DNA from 2 places in the Bellilinea sp. genome. Region 2 is predicted to be linked to the other one. Evidence: riboswitches for the same ligand, from Rfam matches in the RefSeq annotation. Region 2 holds a riboswitch; the other holds the start of a gene.
What was found. A riboswitch is a leader RNA that binds a small molecule or an ion and turns the genes downstream of it on or off. The one in region 2 is predicted to bind cobalamin.
Positions count from the first base shown of each region.

Region 1: another riboswitch for cobalamin. It lies ahead of ACWIZX_RS11065 (ABC transporter substrate-binding protein); the one in region 2 lies ahead of nrdD (anaerobic ribonucleoside-triphosphate reductase).

Region 1 covers NZ_JBRCOK010000113.1:6,297-13,571, forward strand. The annotation lists gene ACWIZX_RS11040 (MFS transporter) at 1-956, shown strand, start outside; gene ACWIZX_RS11045 (OsmC family protein) at 1,001-1,399, shown strand; gene ACWIZX_RS11050 (ubiquitin-like small modifier protein 1) at 1,403-1,684, opposite strand; gene ACWIZX_RS11055 (ABC transporter ATP-binding protein) at 1,712-2,515, opposite strand; gene ACWIZX_RS11060 (FecCD family ABC transporter permease) at 2,518-3,549, opposite strand; gene ACWIZX_RS11065 (ABC transporter substrate-binding protein) at 3,560-4,492, opposite strand; cobalamin riboswitch at 4,702-4,847, opposite strand; gene ACWIZX_RS11070 (DNA methyltransferase) at 4,994-6,415, shown strand; gene ACWIZX_RS11075 (type II restriction endonuclease) at 6,412-7,275, shown strand, end outside.
Region 2 covers NZ_JBRCOK010000044.1:8,116-15,390, forward strand. The annotation lists gene ACWIZX_RS04960 (CobW family GTP-binding protein) at 1-485, shown strand, start outside; gene ACWIZX_RS04965 (NAD(P)/FAD-dependent oxidoreductase) at 482-1,603, shown strand; gene ACWIZX_RS04970 (nucleoside recognition domain-containing protein) at 1,612-3,255, shown strand; gene ACWIZX_RS04975 (hypothetical protein) at 3,374-3,502, shown strand; gene rpmG (50S ribosomal protein L33) at 3,520-3,687, shown strand; gene ACWIZX_RS04985 (SaoD/DsrE family protein) at 3,684-4,061, shown strand; cobalamin riboswitch at 4,265-4,408, shown strand; gene nrdD (anaerobic ribonucleoside-triphosphate reductase) at 4,663-6,753, shown strand; gene nrdG (anaerobic ribonucleoside-triphosphate reductase activating protein) at 6,773-7,275, shown strand, end outside.

The sequences.
Region 1 (7,275 bases), on a different contig from region 2:
TGACCTTCGTCCTGATGAACATCGTGCTCGGCCTGGCACAGAGCCTGACCGGTGTGACCATGGGGCCATTCCTGATGGAAAACAGCGGCGAAAAGGAACGCACCTACCTGTTCAGTTTCACCTCCGGGCTGCAAATGGCTTCGGCTTTCTTCGGGAACTGGATCGGCGGTTACCTGCCAACCTGGATCAGCACGCTACAGGGCAGCACCCCCACCAGCCCCTCGGCATACGGCGGAGCGCTGGCTGCCATTGCCATTGCCGGTTCGGTCGGCATTTTACCCCTGCTGTTTCTCCGTCCGGTCAAAATCGCCCGTGACAAACGCTCGGTGTTCGCACCGCTGGCTTATTTTGGGCAAAACTCGCGCCTGCTGGGCAAACTCATTCTGCCCATGCTGGTTACTTCGCTGGGCGCCGGGCTGATCATGCCGTTCATGAACGTCTTTTTCCGCAATGTGCATCACCAGCCCGACCCGGTCATTGGGGCCATGTTCGCCTGGGGTTCGCTGGCCATGGGCATCGGCCTGTTAATTGCCCCACCGCTGGCAGACCGCTTTGGCAAAATTCAACTGGTGGTCATCACCCAGGCGCTTTCCATTCCGTTTCTGATTCTGCTGGGCTTTGCGCCGTGGTTTGCGGTCAGCGCCGCGGCCTACTACATCCGCCTGACGCTGATGAACATGAGCCTGCCGGTGTATCAGACCTTTGTGATGGAAAAGGTCGAACCCTCGGCGCGGGCTACCGTTGCCAGTCTGGTCAGCATGGCCAACAATGTGGGCTGGGCATTTTCTCCGCAAATCAGCGGCTGGATACAGGTCAATTACGGTTTTCAGCCGGCTTTTGCCGCCACCCTGGTACTGTACATCCTTTCCATTTACCTTTACTGGCGTTTCTTCTGGTACCCGCTCGGCAAAGAGCAAGTCGTTGCGCCTTTGCCTGCAACCTTAAAGCCGCAATAGCATCTATATAAGGGTAAAACCTTACGAATGGAGAAAAATCACACATGGAAATGGTTGTTTACTTCCCCGGCGGAGCCCGTGTTGATGCTCAGTTTGGCCCTTATACCGTCCGTACCGACCAGCCCCCCATGGGCGGCGGTGAAGGCTCTGCCCCCACTCCCTTTGCCGTTTTTCTGGCCTCTTTAGCCACCTGCGCCGGCATTTACGTGCTGGGATTCTGCCGCCAGCGCGGGCTGCCCACCGAGGGCATCCGCATTATTCAACGCGACCGGCGCAATCCGCTGACCGGCATGGTCGAAGAAATCGAAATGGAGATTCAGGTGCCGCCCGAATTTCCACAAAAATACTACGATGCGCTGGTGCGCTCCGCCGAACAGTGCGCGGTCAAGAAGCACATGGAACAGCCGCCGCGCTTTACCATTCAAACCAAAGTGACCGCCTGAGGTTCACCCGCCTGCCACAGGCGGAAAAAAGTCGAGCACATCCCCGTCTTGCAGAGGGGTATCCCAACCCTGCGGCAGGGTGTCCACATCTTTCCCGTTGACGAATCCATGCACATGGGCATGGATTTCGTTTTGTGCATTCAACCAGTGCAGGCGCAAATCCGGCAGGCGCGCGACAATTTCATCTACCGCCTGCCGAACCGTGCTTCCATCCGCCAGATCCAGCTGCAGGCTGCGTGCCCTGGCAATCAATCGAAAGGTGGCGTACAGGTTAACGCGGATCATGTGCCTGCCTTCAATTATGCCAGATTTTCAGGCCATCAGCGGCACAACCAGCGGGTATTTTCCGTTGGGACTGCGCATCACCTCCAGCGGAATGCCAAACGCCTCACTGAGCAGCTGCGGACGCAGCACCTCCGCCGAGGTTCCATACGCCTGCACACAACCATCCACCAGCAGCAGCACGCGGTCGGCGTAACGCGCTACCAGATTCAGGTCATGCAGCACGACCAGCGCCGCCGGTTGATGCGCTTTACCGTTTCCATTGCCGGCAATGGGCTGGCGCACCACCTCCACCATTTGGTTGAGCAGCCCAATCTGATACTGCAAATCCAGATGTGTGGTCGGCTCATCCAGCAGCATTACCGGGGTTGCCTGCACCATGGCGCGCGCCAGCAGCAACCGCTGCAGCTCCCCGCCGGAAAGCTCTCCCACCAGCCGATGCGCCAGATGCTGCGTATCGGTGCGGCGCATGGCTTCCCAAATCAATTCTTCATCGGCCGGTGAAAGCTGCCCCAGCCAGTTCAGATAAGGGGTGCGCCCCAGCGAAACCACCTGCCAGGCAGTGAAGCCTGCCGGCAGGCTGCGCGCCTGCGGCACCACGGCAATCAGGCGGGCGCGTTCCTGCACCGAAAGCGCGCACAGGTCGCGTCCATCATAGCGGATTGAGCCACACTCCGGCGGCAGAATGCCGCTCAGCGCGCGCACCAGCGTGGACTTACCGGCCCCGTTTGGGCCGATCACCGCCAGAATCTCACCATCCGCCAGCCGGAAACTGACATCTTTCAAAACCGGCTTTGCTCCGTAACGAACAGTCAAATGCAAAACTTCGAGCATGGTCAACTCCAGTAGGGAAGGCTGCGGGAACGCCGCAAAATCCACAAAAAGAAGGGCGTGCCGGTCAGAGCGGTGATGATGCCGACCGGTAGTTCCTGCGGGGTCATCACAATGCGCGCCAGCACGTCTGCCAGCAGCAAAAAGGCAGCCCCGCCCAACAGCGAGAGCGGCAGCAGCCGGCGGTAGTCCCCGCCAACCAGTAGCCGCAACAGGTGCGGGACAATCAACCCGACAAAGCCGATAATGCCGGTAAAAGAAACCGCTGCAGCCGTAGCCAGAGATGAAACGCCGATGATGATCCAGCGGGTGGTTTCCACCGGCAGCCCCAGCTGCTGAGCCTGTTCATCGCCAAACTGCATCACATTCAGGGCGTGTCCCATGGTCATCAAAATTCCCAGCCCAATCAGCCAGTAGGGTAATACGGCCAGCACCGGCTGCCAGCCGCCCATGGATGAGCCGCCCATTAACCACGCAATTGCCCGGCGCAGTTCGCCAGTTGAGCGGAGCAGTAAAAAAGAAGTCAGCGCACCGGCAAAGGAGTTTACCGCCACCCCCGCCAGCAGAAGATTGGTCACCGGCAGTGAGCGTCCAACCCGCGCCAGGCTGACCACCATCAAAACGGTGAGCACCGCGCCGCTGAACGAAGCCAGCGGTACCGCCAGCAGACCGGCCACATCGTAGCCCCAGCGCAGGCTGAGCACGATCACCGCCCCAAGGCCGGCGCCGGAGGCCACCCCAATCAGATAAGGATCGGCCAGCGGATTGCGGAACAGGCCCTGATAGGCCGCCCCGCTGACGGCGAGCGCCGAACCGGTCAGCGCCACCAGCGCGGTGCGCGGCAGCCGCAGCGAGAAGAGAATGGTATCCGCAACGCGCAGGTCAGCACCGATTTCGCCGCCGCTCAGACGGGCTGCCACCACCCGCGCCATATCCACCAGCGAAAGGGACACACTGCCCACCAGCATGCTCAACAGCAGGGCTGCCAGCAAAGCGGCCAAAGCGATCCAGATTGGGTGAACAGTGCGTCCCTTCATGCCATTCTCATCAGGGCAGGGTCACACCGTGCAGCAGGCGCGCCAGTTCTTCCAGCCCGTCCACCAGCCGCGGGCCGGGACGGCTGGCCAGATCATCGTTGAACGGCAGGACGCGCCCTTCTTTGACCGCCGTCAATTCACCCCAGCCGGGGCGGGCAGCCACCTGCTCGGGGGTGACGCCAAAATTGGCATCCCCCAGCAGGATGAAGTCGGGGTCGGCTGCCAGCAGGGCTTCAATGCTCATCTGCCCGTACTGGCTGTCCATTGCCCGGCCAACGTTTTCGGCTTTGGCCATCTCCAGCAGGGTATCAATGAAGGTACCGCTGCCGGTCGTCCACGGTTTGGAAGGATCTGTCCCGTCAATTTCGTAAAAGACGGTCGGCCGTTCCTCGATATTCGCCAGTTTTTGCTGGACGACCGCCACCCGCAGACTCAATTGAGTCACCAGCGCTTCGGCCTCGGCTTTGTGGCCGGTCAGCTCACCGACGGTGATCAGCATGGGGTACATTTCCTCCATGGCGAGGGGATTTTTCAGGTAATAGACGGTCAAACCGGCATCTTCGAGCGATTTGACCAGTTCCGGCGGGTGAATTTCGGCCAGCAGCACCAGATCCGGGTTGAGGGCGACGATTTGCTCGATCGAGAAGCCCATAAAATCACCCAACCCCGGCAATTCCAGGGCTTCGGGCGGGTAGTTGCTGAAATTATCGCGCCCAACCACCTGACTGCCGGCGCCCACGGCGAACAGAATTTCGGTGTTGGATGGCGCCAGCGAAACCACGCGTTGCGCCGGCTGCGCCAGGGTAACGGTACGTCCCAGTCCATCGGTCATGACAATCGGGCTGGCGGTAGGCGTGGCAGCCGGGGTAGCTGCCGACGTGCAGGCACTCACCAGAAGCGCCAGCAGCAAGAGAACACTGAGCAAAACGCTTTGACGTTTCATTTTTAGGAGCCTTTCAAATTGAATGGGTTTGTGGGTTTGGATACGACGTGCCGGCTGAGCCAGCAGGTTTGGGGTAATCAGGCAAATCCTTGTTGTGGCGGCGCTGGCTCACACAATGAAATCTCCCTGCCGGTTGCGGGCAGGGAGGGGAGAGATCGGAGTTTGCGGTGTTGCCAGTCCAATGTTCCCCACCTCCTTTCCGCGAGAGTGTGGTGAACGCCTGCTGGGCGGGCGGCCTGGCTTATTCGGCTGATTTTGCCGAAATCACAGTTGCGCGACAGCACCGGACTTACACCGGTTTCGCCTTTGAGCCTTTCCATCCGGGGAGTGAGGCACCCGACAGGCACTCATTCAATTGTAATTAGATTGTACGGGTTTCCTGTTGCGGTGTCAAGCAAACAGGATTATGATCAAAAAAATCTCTTACAACCGAGGATGGGCAGTCATCGTGATCCTATAGTAGTATACTAGATATAAAGTATGTATTGGAGATATAGAGCTATGCAGATTGAAGAAAGAGTAGTTATTGATGAAACAAAAGTTGATAAAGCAGAAATAAACCAACTCGATAAAAGTTTACAACTATATTTCAATGACAAGATGATAATTGAGCCAAGAATAACTCGCTCATTAGTGAGTTTTCAAGCCAACAAAAATCGTCCTGTATACCGCTGGTATAGGTTTAAGGAGGCATTTTCAGCATCTTTAGTTGAATATTTGCTTGATAAATATAAAATTCAAAAAGGGATATTACTTGACCCGTTTGCAGGAAGTGGAACAGCATTATTCGCTGCCAGTGCTAACGGAATAAATGCGGTTGGCATTGAGCTACTGCCCATTGGACAACAAATCATCACAACAAAAAGAATTCTTGAATCTGAATTTAGGCCTAGTGATTTTAAGGTTTTACAAAATTGGACAAAATACCATCCATGGGAGAGATTTGAGACCAAACTTAAACTTCCCGAGCTAAGAATTACTAAAGGTGCATATCCTGAGGCGACAAAGGAAGCAATTCAAAAGTATTTAACAGCATGTGAACAAGAAAACGAACGGGTTAAAGCTGTATTACATTTTGCTCTGTTTTGCATTTTAGAGTCGATTAGTTACACACGTAAAGATGGTCAATATCTTAGATGGGACTACAGGTCAGGACGTAAACAGGGGAAAAAGACATTCAATAAAGGTGAGATATTAAGTTTTAAAGAGGCAATTTCAGATAAAATTCAGGAAATAATTACAGATCTCTCTCCTGCTAGTCAATCCACTTTGTTCCCAGCTACAAAAAAGCAAGGCGAGATATTTTTATACAATGGTTCATCTCTCGAACTATTACCACGAATGTCAAAGGAGTCCTTTGACGCTATTATTACTTCGCCACCATATTGCAATCGCTATGATTACACTAGAACGTATGCTTTAGAATTAGCATTACTAAATATTGACGAGAAAAGTTTAGTTAAGCTTCGTCAAGCAATGTTAAGTTGTACAGTCGAAAATCGTGAAAAAGATTTATTGGCGATCAATCCTCTCTGGACAGAAGCGATTGCTGCTACAGACGAACAAGAGCTTTTACAATCTATCTTGAGGTACTTATCCAAACAAAAGGCTCTAGGAAAATTAAATAATAATGGAATCCCTCGAATGGTTCGAGGATATTTCTATGAAATGGCATGTATTATTGCCGAAAGTGCGAGAGTTTTACGCCCTAACGCACCTTTGATTATGGTTAATGACAATGTACGGTATGCAGGAGTAAGTATTTCCGTTGACTTGATTCTTTCTAGTATTGCCGAAAAATTAGGTTTTATCGTTGAGAGTATCTTTGTTTTACAAAAAGACAAGGGAAACAGCAGTCAACAAATGGGTGAACATGGACGAGAGTCCTTAAGGAAATGCGTTTATGTCTGGAGAAAGCGATGAAGGCATATCAAAACCACCTAAGTTCTAGCAACGATTTAGTAACTACCTATGAAGCAACTCGTGCAGGTTTTGTATCACTTGCCTTAGAAAAGAACCGAAAGGCTACTCCTTACGTAGGCGAAGCTCGAGCCCTTCAAACAGCTGCATCTTTTGCCAAAAAGCCCGAGGATCTGTTGAAAATAGAAGATATTGAATCAGGTCTCTTAACAGCGGCAGGTATATCAGATAAAGCACTTAAACATCTGTCACCTGATGATAAAAACGAAGCCATCAATGGACTCATCAAAAATTTTCTAGTACCAGCAGGGGAAAAATTTGTTGAAGAGCTGGTCTTCCGATTTTTGTTGATTCGTGGAGACACTTTGGGCGGCTCTATGAGAAATATTGGAGGTGTTTTAGCACAAAGAAAATTGACTAGAGCAATGATATCAACCTTAAGGATTGCAGGAAAAGGTTATAAATGGCAACATGCCAACAGTCGAAAATGGCTGGACACGACAGAAGATGACGCCGATATTGAGTTATCTTTGCGAGGGTTAAGCTGGGAGAATGCAAATGGGAATCGAACTTTGATCTATAATTTAATCGTCCCATTACTTAAGAATAATGTAGATCTTTGCTTATTCAATTTATTACCTAACGAATTAGAAAAGAGTAAGTATAAAATTCCTGAATCCTATATTGCATTGGGAGAACTCAAAGGCGGAATTGACCCTGCGGGAGCAGATGAACACTGGAAAACCGCCCGAACAGCATTGGAACGAATTCGAGAAGCATTTTCAAAAAGAGGGATATCACCGTACACCTTCTTTATTGGGGCAGCAATCGAAAAGAAAATGTCAGATGAGATTTGGGAACAG
Region 2 (7,275 bases):
ACCTGGAGGCCTTCGTCCGTCAGTTGAACCCCGATGCGCACATCTACCACACTGTCCACGGGCAGGTTGACCCATCCCTGCTGATCAACACGGGACTGTACGACTACGAACGCGGCGCGGAAGCCCAAAATTGGGACCTGGAATGGAACCAACCCTCCAGCGAAGTGGACGAGTACGGATTCGGCAGTTTTGCCTTTCGTTCTGAAACGCCGCTCGATTGGCGATCTTTTGAGGTCTTCTTAAACAGCCCCGTGTACGACCGGGTCATGCGCTCTAAGGGCATTGTGTTCTTTGCCGATCATAGCCCGGTCATCCTCAGCCAGGCGGGAGGATTGTGCGAAATTGAGGTACTTGAACCACTGGAAGGCAGCGCTGTGCATGAAGAGATCGAAACCACCGAATTGGTGTTTATCGGCCAGGGATTGCCCAAAGCCGAGATTTTATCCGCGCTGGAGGCGTGCATTACAAAGTCAAGTATTCTATGACAACCTCAAAATTTTATGACGTTCTGATCATCGGTGGAGGCCCGGCTGGGCTGGGCATGGGGCTGGTGCTGCAAACCCTGGGGCTGCAAAACTTTGCCATCCTCGAACGCCACGAAGTCGGCGCATCATTTCGCCGCTGGCCGCGCGAAATGCGCATGATTACACCTTCGTTCAATGGTCATGCCTTTGGCTCTCTCGACCTGAACGCCATCGCCCCGCGCACTTCGCCCGCTTACACCCTCAAAATGGAACACCCCGACGGCAAATCCTACGCCGAATATCTGCAACTCCTGAGCGAGTACTTTGAACTGCCGGTCGAAACAAGGGTGGACGTGCGAGATTTACTGCCTGAAAGCGATGGAACGTTTTGCGTGCTGACGGCGCGGGGAGACTGGCGGGCGCGCTTTGTCATTTGGGCGGCGGGTGAATTTCAATATCCCCGGCGGCCAGCCTTCTCCGGCTCTGAATTGTGCCTGCACAACAGCCAGGTGAAATCGTGGCAAGATATCAAAGGCCAGCGGGTGGTTGTCATCGGCGGTTATGAAAGCGGAATCGACGCTGCCATCCACCTGGTTCGTTTGGGCAAGCAGGTGCAGGTGTTGGAACGCTCCAACGTCTGGCAGGCCGATGGGCAAGACCCCAGTACGTCGCTGTCGCCGTTCACGCTTGAACGCCTGCGCGAGGTGATGTCGAGCGGCAACCTCGATCTGCTGGGTGGCCTGGAAGTGCAGAAAGTCACCCAGCTCAATGGCGAATTTGTCGTTCACACCACTCGGCGCAAACGCTTTAGCGCCGACGCTCCGCCCATCCTGGCAACCGGTTTCGAGAGCAGCGCCCACCTGATTCACCCGCGCTTTGCCTGGCGCAAAGATGGCCTGCCTGAACTGACCGAGAACGATGAATCCACGATCACCCCGGGCTTATTCCTGGTTGGGCCATCGGTGCGGCAGGGAAATGTCATTTTTTGCTTTATCTACAAATTCCGCCAGCGTTTTGCCGTGGTGGCGCGCACCATCGGCGAACGGCTGGGCATGGATATCGAACCGTTGGAGTATTACCGCGCCTACGATATGTACCTGGACGACCTTTCCTCCTGTGGCGAAGTCTGTGCATGTTAAGGAGGCTAATGGACACCACCCTGATCATCGGCAAAGAAAATTCGGGCAAGACCATGCTGGCTGCCAACCTGACCGGGCGAACCCCGCTCAGCGCCAATTTTCGCGGTTCGACGGTTACCTGCGAAATCTATTCGGATGGAAATCATCACTTTGTGGATACCCCTGGCATTCTGCTCCAGAGCGACAGCCAGACCACCCAGATGGCGCTGGCACAATTGCAAGCGAACGAAAGGGTTTTGCTGGTCGCCAAATCTACCCATTTGGATGAAGACCTGAACGACCTGCTCCCGTTGGTGGCTGGAAAACAAGGTGTTGTTGCACTCACATTTTGGGATAAAGTGCCTGGGGATTCCGGTGGGCAAGCCGTTCTGGAACGCCTGCGCGCGGCCCTTGGTGTACCGGTGATTGCGCTGGATGCGCGCAACGTGAATGCTGAAGAACGAACCCGCCTGTTTCGCGCGCTGAATGAGGCGCCGTCCCTTAAGGAAAAATCCATCCCCTGGAGAATTGGCTGGCAGATTGAACCCGCTCCAGGCCCCCTCGATTGGCCTTTTTGGGGGCCGCTGTTTGCATCATTTTTGCTGCTCTTGCCGGCGGGATTGGCAGTGTGGGCTGCCAATTCATTCGCTGCCCTGGTGGAACCGCTGGTTCGGGGTTTACTCGCAACTTGGGTTGCGCTGACGCAAACGCTTCCGCCGTTGTTGGCAGAAATGCTCAGCGGTGATTATGGCCTGTTGACGATGGGTCCGCTGATGTTCGTCTGGTCGGTGCCAACGGTGGTTCTGTATGCCCTCTTGCTCGGTTTCTACAAAGCCAGCGGCCTGGCGGAGCGCATCACAGCCACCCTGCACCCGCTGGTGCGTCCGATAGGCCTGGCCGGGCGCGATTTGCTGCGCGTGATGATGGGCTTTGGCTGCAATGTTCCGGCGGTGATTAGCACGCGCGCTTGTTCAGCTTGCACGCGCGGCCCTGCGATTGCCGCAATTGCCTTTGGGTCAGCCTGTTCCTATCAATTTGGAGCCACGCTGGCAGTCTTTGCCGCCGCCGGGCGTCCCTGGCTGATTTGGCCGTATATGTTCATGCTCCTTGGCTCGGCTTTCCTGTATACGCGCTTCACCTCGCCGCCGGAAGCGCGTTCGGCGCTCAACTTGCTGATGATTGAACGGCGCAATTTCCTCGAATGGCCCTCGCCGCAAAGCATCTGGCGCGATATGCGCCTGACGCTCGGTCAATTCTTCGGCACCGCCCTGCCCGTGTTTTTTGCCATCACCCTGCTGGCCTCTGTGCTAAACGGTCTGGGCGTGCTGGATGCAGTTTCAGGTTTGTTGACGCCGGTCATGGCGCTCTTTCGCCTGCCGGCGGAAGCCGCCCTACCCGTCGTGATGGCATCTGTCCGCAAAGACGGTCTGCTGCTGTTTGCCCGGCCCGAATTGGCGCAGCTTCTCGCGCCGCTCGAACTGCTGACCGGCGTTTACCTGGGCGGTGTGCTGTTGCCCTGCCTGGTAACGGCGCTAACAATTGCGCGCGAACAATCGCCTCGGCTGGCGCTGCGACTGATGCTGCGCCAGGCTGCCGCGGCAGTTGTCTTCTCCATCGTGCTAGCCTGGGCAGGCCCACTATTTCAAGTTTTGAAACTGGCATTTGCCAGATAATGCCAAAAACGCATCGAAAAGGAGATTGCCCATGCAACCATTATTTGCCACCAATATCTTGAAAAATGTTCACGTTTGCTTCCTGGCGAACAAGTGTGCCACATGTGAGAATAGTGACATGGAAGCATCAGAAGTGGAGTACTGTATTGCAAGCGGCTTTGTCCGCATTGTGCGCCAGGGCGATGGACGAACGTGGATCACCCACATCAGCAATGTCAGCATTTCCTACGACTCAAATCAAGCCTGATAAGTAGAGGAGAAAAGATGGCCAGTAAAAAGAAGGATATTCGCATCGTCACCAAACTGAAAAGCACCGAAAGCGACCACATTTATTACACTGAAAAGAATCGCCGCAACGATTCCGCTCGGCTGGATCTGCGTAAGTACGATCCCATTTTGAAAAAACATGTTCTCTTCAAGGAGACAAAGTGAAAGTAGCGTATATTTTCAAATCCCCGATGGCATCCGTTTATGAACTGGCGACCATGATCCTGCCGCAGTTGGAAAAGGGCATTCACGGCGCGCAAGTGGTGGGAATGATGTTTTTCGACGATAATGTATTCGCCCTGCGGCAAGGTGATCCGATTGGCGAACGGCTTGCCAAAGTAGCTGCTGAACAGGGCATTTTGATCATGGCCTGCGATCAATGTGCGCTGCGCCGGCAGCTGGCAGAAGGTGAATTTTCGGGCTGCGGGGCTGGTTCGGTTCAACCCAAAGGTATGATTGAAGGCGCAAAAGTAGGCTGCTTCCCGCAGCTTTATGAAGCCCTCTCTCACAACCCGCCTGATTATGTGATCAGTTTGTAACACGGTATTGCTTGCGCATCTGCTCCTCCCGCAAACGCCGGGGGCGGCTGTCGTTCTTTGTGCCGTCCCCGGCAAGGAGGAATAGACGGTTGAAATCGGATTCATATTGGTACCATTTCGTTTTTTTGCCGAAATTCATCCCTTAATGGATTGACAAAAGGAACGCATTCTTTGCTATAATGTTGTCAGTCTGCAAGCAATTTATATAACACTTCTTTCAAGGTGACCCGATGCCCGGATGCCAGGGCTTAATGGGCGTAAGCTGGTGAAAGTCCAGCGCTGTGCCGCAACTGTAACTGGTCAATGCAACCAGAAGCCAGGATGCCTGCCTTGAACAAGTGATTTCATTTGTCCTTCTCGAGCAAGGAGGCGGTGATGGCAAAATCATACTTTAATTGATCGGCCTGACTTGCTCAATCCTTTAAGGAGGATTGAGCGTTTCTCATTTAACCGTGTTTTTCAGAAACTGTACGTTTTTCTCCAACAAAGCGAAGTTGCCAAATTGAAAAACTGACGTTTTAGAGAAACTTCCACTTTTCCATCTGTATTCACTATTTTATAAACCAATTCACCTATTTCGATTCCTTCAGGAGCCAAAAAAATGAACAAACTTCTTGTCCATTCATCCTCGTTTCAGCCAACAACTCAATCCGTTGCAGAGCAAATTCCCAATCAACCCTTTTATTGGATTCGCAAAAGGGATGGACGGATTGTTGAATTTGATGTGGATAAAATTTCACAAGCAATTTTCAAGGCGGCTAAATCGGTTGGCGGAAGTGATGTCCGTTTAGCTGAAGAACTTGCCAGAGTCGTGGTACGTTATTTAGCCGAACAAAAAAACCAGGAAATACCAACCGTCGAAGAAGTTCAGGATGCTGTCGAAAAAGTATTGATTGAACGTGGACACGCCAAAACCGCCAAGGCATATATCCTCTACCGCGATCGCCGTACCCGAATGAGGGAAGCCCGCTCCGAATTAATGGATATTGTCGAAGATATTTTGGTGGAAACCAGCCGCGAAAATGCAAATATCAGTAATTCTCCTTCTGCCAAAATGTTGCAAATCGCTTCCGCTGCTAGTCGGCAGTATTATCTATCGCGTTTGATTCCGGAGGATATCTCGCAGGCTCATCGCAATGGCGATTTTCACATTCATGATCTGGATTTTTACGGCAAAACGCTCACCTGTGTTCAGATTCCGTTGGGCAGGCTGCTGAGCAGTGGTTTTAATACCGGCCATGGATTTATTCGTCCACCTAAACGTCCCTCATCTGCAACCGCACTGGCAGCCATTATTCTGCAAAGTTCGCAAAATGACATGCACGGCGGTCAATCTTTTGCAGCATTTGATCAAGATATGGCGGCATTTGTTTCGGGGGCTTCTGAATTTGAGGTCTTTCAGGCGATGGAAGCGCTGGTTTATAACCTCAACTCAATGCACAGTCGGGCTGGAGCGCAGGTGCCGTTCAGTTCAATTAATTTAGGCTGTGATGTGACTCCTGAAGGCAGGCTGGTGACAAAATGCCTGCTTGAAGCTTACGAAAAAGGGTTGGGTCGGGGGGAGAGTCCGGTCTTTCCCAATATCATTTTTCGACTGAAAGAAGGCATCAACTTCAATCCGGGTGACCCAAATTACGATCTGTTTCAATTGGCCATGCGTGTTTCCTCTCAACGAATGAATCCGACTTTTGCATTTATGGATTCTTCCTTCAATCGGCCTTACGGTATTGAAGTTGCCTACATGGGCTGCCGTACTCGGGTGATTGCTAACCGACACGGGCCGGCGATCAGCAATGGGCGTGGAAATTTATCTTTTACTACCATTAACCTGCCGCGCATTGCCATCCGTGCTAACAAGCACATTGAGGTTTTCTTTCACGAATTGGAAGCGGTGATGGCGCTGGCTGCCCGGCAGCTGTACCATCGTTTTCGCATTCAGTCCCGCCTGAAAGTACGCGATATGCCCTTTTTGATGGGACAGGGGCTTTACCTTGGCTCAGAATTGCTGAAGCCCGAAGATCCAATTGAACCCGTCATCAAACACGGTACGCTGTCCATCGGATTCATCGGGTTGGCCGAAACTTTGCTCACCTTAACCGGTAAGCATCACGGCCAGGATTTCGATTCCAGACAACTGGGGTTGGAAATCATTAAGTTCATGCGGAAGATGGTGGACCGCTTTGCTGAAGACTACGACTTGAATTTCACTCTTCTGGCGACCCCTGCGGAAGGTCTTTCGGGGCGTTTTGTCGCCCTCGATCGCCGCATGTTTGGCGTACTGGAGGGTATCACCGACAAGTCGTATTACACCAACAGTTTTCACCTTCCGGTGAATTTCGAAATTTCATCCTATGAGAAGTGCCTGATTGAAGGGCCGTATCACGAATTGTGTAATGCCGGCCACATCAGCTATGTTGAACTGGATGCTCCGCCGGTACACAACCTGGAAGCCTTTGAGCGCCTGCTTCGCCATATGAAAGGTTGCAATATGGGCTATGTCGGGATTAATTTCCCCATAGACGAATGTCTTTCCTGTTCAAACCGCGGAATTATTCAAGATGAATGCCCGGTTTGTGGATCATCTGATATTCGTCGTATCCGGCGGATTACCGGTTATCTTTCCACAGTGGATCGATTCAACGATGCCAAAAAGGAAGAATTGGAACACCGCCGCGTGCATTTGTCCGTTTAAGGAAAGTAGAAAGTTACCCATGAAAGTTCGCATTGCCGGCTTGATTCATGAAAGTGTTACCGATGGTCCCGGCATCCGCTCAACCCTGTTCTTTCAGGGATGTCCTCGCCGTTGTGTGGGATGCCATAATCCCCAAACATGGAGTTTTGCGGGTGGTCGGGAAATGGACACCGAGGAAGTCGTCCGAATGTTCAGAATCACCCCTTTGCTTGCAGGGGTTACCTTTAGCGGCGGGGAGCCTTTTGCGCAAGCCGAAGCAGCCGCAGTAATCGCCGGGAAAATCAAAACCCACCCTATGAATTTATGGGTTTACACCGGTTACACCTGGGAAGAGCTGTTGAAAAACCGTGAAGCACCGGGTTTCATGGATCTGATCAACCTCGTGGATGTGATCGTGGATGGAGCGTTCATCGAATCTTTGAAAAGTTCACATCTTCCCTACCGGGGTTCGGAAAATCAGAGGATTATTTTAGTCAAGGAGAGTCTGTCCCGAAATCAAGTGGTTCTTTGGGAAACACCTTC